One region of the Luteibacter sahnii genome, then DNA from elsewhere that is predicted to be linked to it. Evidence: riboswitches for the same ligand, from Rfam matches in the RefSeq annotation. Region 1 holds a riboswitch; each other region holds the start of a gene.
What was found. Region 1 has a riboswitch for cobalamin ahead of PI246_RS11820 (ribonucleoside-diphosphate reductase subunit alpha). Riboswitches for the same ligand answer to the same signal wherever they lie in the genome.
Positions count from the first base shown of each region.

Region 2: linked by a shared signal. The riboswitch ahead of PI246_RS15775 (TonB-dependent receptor domain-containing protein) and the one ahead of PI246_RS11820 (ribonucleoside-diphosphate reductase subunit alpha) in region 1 are both predicted to bind cobalamin.
Region 3: linked by a shared signal. The riboswitch ahead of metE (5-methyltetrahydropteroyltriglutamate--homocysteine S-methyltransferase) and the one ahead of PI246_RS11820 (ribonucleoside-diphosphate reductase subunit alpha) in region 1 are both predicted to bind cobalamin.

Region 1 is NZ_JAQLOK010000003.1:343,797-346,054, reverse strand. Features, by position in the region: gene PI246_RS11825 (glucose/quinate/shikimate family membrane-bound PQQ-dependent dehydrogenase) at 1-373, opposite strand, end outside; cobalamin riboswitch at 586-795, shown strand; gene PI246_RS11820 (ribonucleoside-diphosphate reductase subunit alpha) at 956-2,258, shown strand, end outside.
Region 2 is NZ_JAQLOK010000007.1:54,747-57,004, forward strand. Features, by position in the region: gene PI246_RS15775 (TonB-dependent receptor domain-containing protein) at 1-1,214, opposite strand, end outside; cobalamin riboswitch at 1,353-1,592, opposite strand; gene PI246_RS15780 (TonB-dependent receptor) at 1,816-2,258, shown strand, end outside.
Region 3 is NZ_JAQLOK010000002.1:885,525-887,782, reverse strand. Features, by position in the region: gene metE (5-methyltetrahydropteroyltriglutamate--homocysteine S-methyltransferase) at 1-1,196, opposite strand, end outside; cobalamin riboswitch at 1,355-1,573, opposite strand; gene PI246_RS09330 (glycosyltransferase) at 1,617-2,258, shown strand, end outside.

The DNA of each region.
Region 1 (2,258 bases):
CGGTGCCCCGGGCCGTGTTGGTGAAGCGCCCCGGGCTCAGGCCGCGACGCGACCACGGCAGAAGCAGCCACAATCCCAGGCCAAACCACAGGTCGAGGCGGGTCAGCAGCTGCCACCAGTCCAGGCGCACTTCCCACACCGCCCACGCGGTGGTGCCGATCAGCAGCAGCGAGAACACGTAGACGCCCAGGCGCGAGCGGCACAGCAACAGCAGCGCCGAGAGCAGGGTCAGCAGGCCCGCGACCAGGTAATACGCCGAGCCTCCCACGTGCAGCAGCTGGAGGCCGCCCCACAACAGGACGGCACCGAACAGGCCGAAAACGATGGCGGTGAACACCGTCATCGGGTGGAACGCGCGGACTCTCACATACATGGGCTTGCCCCTTGAAACACTGCCCGAAAGCGTGGGCGCCGCGCCGTGAATCCAAGGTGGAGGATGATCCGCGATCCTCTCAGCAGGAGGGGCGCCGCCGCCCTGCCGCGTTTTCTTGCGGCCGGTGAATCCGCCCACGACGGATCACTCCCGGCCGATCAAGGACATACGCGAACCCCCTACATATTGTGTTGACCTCCCCCTCCCCCGCCTATATCGTGTGTCCCGCTGGTGTCCGAGGAGGCGCGACTGCCCGTCGGAACTAATAGGGAATCCGGTGCGAATCCGGAACTGCCCCGCAGCGGTAAGTGGAAACGACCCCGGAACGAGGCACTGGTCCATAACGACCGGGAAGCCCCGGGTAGGCCCGGCGAAAGCCCCCGTCCACGAGTCCGAAGACCTGCCAGCAATCGACGCCACGACCGGCGTCGACGAGGGTAGTGGCGGCTTCCGCGGGGAGGCGCGTCGTGACCGGAGCCATCGGCGCTCCGTCCCGGCCGTTTCCGCGTTTGCCCCACCGCTCCGCTTCGAGCCCCGTCCACACGGACGGGTGTCTGAACCAGTTGCTGGGGCAAGCCAGACATGACCACGATGGATTCCGCCGCGCGCGAGCGCACCGAGACGGCCGATACGGCCGCCGTTTCCCCTTCCGCCCCCGCCGCCGACAAGGCACCCGCCACCGGCTACCGCCAGGAGGCCCCGCCGGCCTTCGCCCTCACCCCGCCGCACAACCCCGGCCAGATGCGCGTCACCAAGCGCAACGGCGGCCAGGAAGTGGTCGACGTCAACAAGATCGTGCGCGCGGTGACCCGCAGCGCCGACGGGCTCTACTCAGTCGACCCGATGCGCGTGGCGCTCAAGACCATCGGCGGCCTCTACGACGGCGCCACCACCCAGGAACTCGACCAGCTGTCGATCCGCACCTCCGCGGCGCTCACCGCCGAAGAGCCGGAATACGGCCAGCTCGCCGCGCGCCTGCTCGCCGCGTTCATCGACAAGGAGGTCGCCGGCCAGGAGATCCAGTCGTTCTCGCAGTCCATCGCCACGGGCTCGGAGCTGGGCATCCTCAACGACCGCCTGCGCGATTTCGTGCAGGCCAACGCGCGCAAGCTCAACGACGCCATCGACATCAACGCGTCGCGTCGCTTCGAATACTTCGGCCTGCGCACGGTCTACGACCGCTACCTGCTGCGCCACCCGACCAAGCGCTTCGTCATCGAGACGCCGCAGTATTTCTTCATGCGCATCGCCTGCGCGCTCGGCGGCAACGACGTGGCCGAGACGCTCGAGCTCTACCGCATGCTCTCCTCGCTGGAATACCTCGCCAGCTCGCCCACCCTGTTCAACGCCGGTACCGCGCACGAGCAGCTGTCGTCGTGCTTCTTGCTCGACTCGCCGCAGGATGCGCTGGAATCCATCTATGCCAAGTACGGCGACGTGGCGCAGCTGTCCAAGTTCGCCGGCGGCATCGGCCTGGCCTACTCGCGCATCCGTTCGCGCGGCTCGCTGATCAAGGGCACCAACGGCCACTCGAACGGCCTGGTGCCCTGGTTGAAGACCCTCGATGCCTCGGTCGCCGCGGTGAACCAGGGCGGCAAGCGCAAGGGCGCCGCCTGCGTGTACCTGGAGAGCTGGCACGCCGACATCGAGGAGTTCCTCGAGCTGCGCGAGAACACCGGCGACGACGCCCGTCGCACGCACAACCTCAACCTCGCCAACTGGGTACCCGACCTCTTCATGCGCCGCGTGGAGAACGACGGCGACTGGTCGCTGTTCGATCCGAAGATCGTGCCGCACTTCGTCGACACCTGGGGCGAGGCGTTCGAGGCCGCCTACGCGAAGGCCGAGGCCGACGGCCTCGCCGTGAAGACGATCAAGGCGCGCG
Region 2 (2,258 bases), on a different contig from region 1:
CCGAACTGGTCGTTGTGGTCGTGGCGGGCCGACAGCTGGATCTCATGCGGGCCGAACACGCCCTGGTAGAGTGCGAACACGCCCGTGTTGTCACGCCGGTCCTTCAGGTAATCGGTGTCGCTGCGCAGGCGCTCCTGCTGCAGGTCGACGCCGGCGCTGAGGGTCTGGCCCGGGGCGAGCGCGACGTCGTTCTGCCACGAGGCCTGATTGCGCCGCGAGTAGAGGTAACCGACGCGATACCTGTCCGGGTCGGTGACGATCGGCGCGAACGTCACCGGATCGCGCACCGTCTTGCCCAGGCCGTTGAGGTAATTGTCGGCCCGGTCCTGGTTCTGGCCCAGGGCCAGCGACATGCGCCAGCCGGCCATCACGTCGACGCCGAGCTTCGCACCGGCCACCTGTTGCGACCGCCGGGTGAGGTTCTGGAAATCGCCGTCGTATTCGATGGTGCCCTTGCTGCGCATCCAGGTGCCGGTCAGTTCCGTGCCGTCGTCCCAGCGATAGCCGCCGGCCAGCGCGCCGTTATAGGTGCGGTAGGCGTCGTCGTCCGGTTCGTCGGTGAAGCAGCCCTTGGACCCCTGCGCCGCGCCGATGCGGCACGCGTTGATGCCGGCCGTGTACTGGCCGCCGAGGCTGGCGTTGTACCAGCCGTGCGTGGTGCCCCCGGAGACGCCGACCTGGCCCTGGGTGTATCCGTGGCTACCCGTGCCGACCGACACGGTCGGTGCCGGCGGCTGCCCCGCCTCGCCGTGACGGGTGAAGATCTGGATCACGCCGCCGATCGCATCCGAGCCGTAGAGGCTCGAGCGCGGGCCACGCACGATTTCGATGTGGTCGATCTGTTCCACCGGGAGCTGTTCGTAGGCGGGCAGGCCGGCGCCGACGGTGCCCACACGGACGCCGTCGACCAGCACCAGGGTGTGCGCGCTGTTGGTGCCGCGCATGAAGAGCGACGTCTGCTGGCCGATACCGCCCGTGTTCGCCATGACCACGCCGGGCAGGCCGGTGAGCAGGTCCTGGACGCTGGTCGGTTGCAGGCGGTCGATGTCCTCGCGCGAGATCACGGTCACCGGGGCGAGCACCTCGTCGAGCGGGGTGGGCGCGCGATTGGCGGTCACCACGACCGGATCGAGCCGGTCGCCGGCGACGCCGTCGGCCGCGTGCGCGGAGGCGATGGACGACAGCAGGGCCGTCGCGAGCAGGGTCTTCTTCATGAAACGGGTCCTCGTCACGCTGCGATGGACGTCGCGACGGGAAGACGAACGACGCGCACGACCGGGGCCGCGGGCGGTCCGGATCCGCCCGCCGCGAATCGTCCGAATAAGAAAACGGCCGCATCTGAGAGGCTTCTCAGGCGGACGTTCGCGCGGGCCGGTCTCCGGACTCGCGCCGGCCATCGACGATGGCTCGCCGCCGGCACCTTCCCATCCTCAAGGACAGTGGCGTCGGCCGGCGGCGGAGGACCCAGGGGACCTCGCGGCGCATACCGTTGCGGGGGCAGTGCCGGCCTTGCCGCATTGGCGGCGCACCGGCTTCCCGTTTCATCCCGTCGGCCGAACGCCGGCCGGGACACCCGAACGGGCGCCACTTTAGCCACGGACGGGCGCCAAGTCACGAATTTCTAACGATCGCTTGACATTCGCAATCTTTTGCGGGTAGTTGGTCATCGATGTCGCCGGGCGCAAGTTCTTGCGCCGACAGGGGGCGGTCGACCCGGGGGATCCGGTCGGGCGTGGCGACATCGCGTTTGAACGTTGGGCCCGGCCGAGCCGCGGACGGGCCCTTTGGCGGTTCAATTCGGGGAGACACCACACCATGCAGATGTGCCATTCCGGCGGCCGCGCGCCGCGTCGCTCCACCCTGTGCCTCGCGCTGGCCCTGTGCTTCGCCAGCGGGTCGGTCATGGCCCAGTCCAATGCGTCCGGCGTCGTTTTCGGCCGCGTCGCGCAACCGGAGGGCGCCACGGTGCGCCTGGAAAACCTCGACACCGGCTTCGCCCGCGATACCGGCGTGGACGCCGAGGGTCGCTACCGCGTGCCGTCGTTGCCGATCGGCCGCTACAAGGTGACGCTGCAACGCGGCGGCCAGGTCGTGGAGAGCCGCGACAACGTGCAGGTGAACATCGGCGGCGGCATCGACGTCTCGTTCGCGGGCGCGGCCGCCGGCAGCGCCCAGGCGCAGACGCTCGAAGGCGTGCAGGTCACCGGCAACGCGCTGCCGGCGATCGACGTCTCGTCCGTCGACTCGCGTACGGTGCT
Region 3 (2,258 bases), on a different contig from region 1:
GCCCGGACATCCGCGCGTACCACCTCGGGCGAGGCCTGCCGCGCGGCGAGGGTTTCGCGTTGCCGATCGAGGACGCGGATCGCGGTCGCGTCGCCGGTGCCGGCATCCGCGTAACACCGTAACTCGCCGATCTTCTGCCGCGCGAACGACAGCCACGATGCGATGTGCGACGGCAGCCGCGTTTCTTCCTCGGCGTCGAACGGCACATGCAGCAGCGAGCACGACGTGGACAACCACAGGCGATCCGCGGACACGCGTTCGAGCAGCCGGGCGACGCGTGGCTGGAGGATGCCGGGATCGCTCAGCCACACGTTGCGGCCGTCGATGATCCCGGCGGACAGCACGCGATCGGACGGCAGCGCGTCGAGCACGCGCTCAAGCTGTCCGGGTGCGCGGGCGAGGTCCACGTGCAGCCCCGCGACCGGCAATGCGCCGGCGAGGGCGAGGTTGTCGTCCAGCGCGCCGAAGTAGGTCGCCAACAGCACGCGCACGCGGCCCTGTGCGGCGATCGCGTCGTAGGTGCGGCGCAGCGCAGCGCGCGTGGCCTCGTCCAGGTCGAGCACCAGCACGGGCTCGTCCACCTGTACCCAGTCCGCGCCCGCGTCCGCCAACGCGTCGAGCAGGCCGAGCCAGGCGGGCAGCAGGGCGTCGAGGAGGTCGAGTGCCGCGCTGCCGTCCACCGTCTTGGCCAGGCGCAGGAAGCTCACCGGGCCCAGCAGCACCGGGCGGGCCCGGTGGCCGGCGTCCACCGCCTCGCGGAACTCCCCGACGAGCTTCCCGGGACGGGCGGCGAAGACCTGGCCGGCGACGAGTTCGGGGACGATGTAGTGGTAGTTGGTATCGAACCACTTGGTCATTTCCAGGGCATGCAGGTCGACGCCGCTGTCCTGGTGTCCGCGTGCCATGGCGAAGTAGGCCGCCAGCGGGTCGCGCGCCTGCAGGGTGCGGTAGCGATCGGGAATCGCGTCGACCGCGACGGCCGCGTCGAGCACGTGGTCGTACAACGAGAAGTCGTTCACGGGCACGCTGTCGGCGCCCGCGTCGCAGGCGAGCTTCCAGTGGCGCCGGCGCAGGCTGGCGGCGACCGCGAGCAGGTCGTCGGTGGTGGTGTCTCCCTTCCAGTGGCTCTCCAGCGCGCGCTTGAGTTCGCGGCGCCGGCCGATCCGGGGAAACCCGAGGTACGTAACGTGTGGCATGAGTGGACATCCTCTTCAGTGGCAAAGAGGAGGGAAGGGCGGCAAGCCGCGTGCCACCCGGCGCGAGCCCGGCGGCGTGGTGCTGACCGTCGACCTTCGCCCCCGCGGGCGAACCGGTGCCGCCCCGGCGGGAGCGGACCCAGGTCGGACGGAGAGACGTCGCTCCCCGGCTGGCGGCAGGTCTTCGGGCTCGTGGATGTGGCATCGTCGATGCCGCCTCGACCGTCGCTTCCCGAAAGCGCGGACGCTTTCAGTGCGTTTGACGGGCTCGTCTCCACATACCGCTGCGGGGCAGCGCCGGATTCCCACCGGCTTCCCTCTTAGCTTTATCTTTGTATTCGAATACGAAGATAAAGACCGCTGGCGACCCGGAAATTAGTCGTCCGCACGGCGGAAGTCAAATGCGCCACCATGGGGGGCATGAAGCCAGGCCATGTCGTGATCGCAACGGTGGGATCGCAGGGCGATCTCTTTCCCTTCCTTGCCGTGGGCCGGGAGCTCGTCCGCCGTGGCCACCAGGTGACGGTCGGCGCGCACGGCATGCACCAGCAGGCGGTGGCCGCCGCCGGGCTGGAGTTCATCAACGCCACGGGCATCGCCGAGCCCGATGACAAGGCAGCGTTCGCCGCGCGCGCTTTCCATCCCGTGCGGGGGCCACGCTTCGTCGTGCGCGACCTCGCCGCGGTCGACGTGGCGGCGAGCTACGCGGCGTTGGCGCCGGTCTGCGCCGGGGCAGACGCCATCGTCACCACCACGCTGGCATTCGCGGGTCAGATCCTCGGCGAGACCCGGCCATTGGCCTGGCTGTCGGCGGTGCTGTCGCCTTCGGTGTTCCTTTCCGCCGACGATCCGCCGGCGACCGGCGTGGCGTGGTTCGATCGCTACGTGCGCGCGTCGTCGCGCCGGGGGGCGTGGCTGCAACGCGCCGCACGCGTGGCGACGCGCTCGTGGACGGCGCCGGTGCGTGCGTTCCGCCAAGCGCTCGGCCTGCCGCTGGTGTCCGCGTGGGGCGATCCGTTCCATCGCGGCCAGCACGCGCCCGGCGGTGTGCTGGCGATGTAT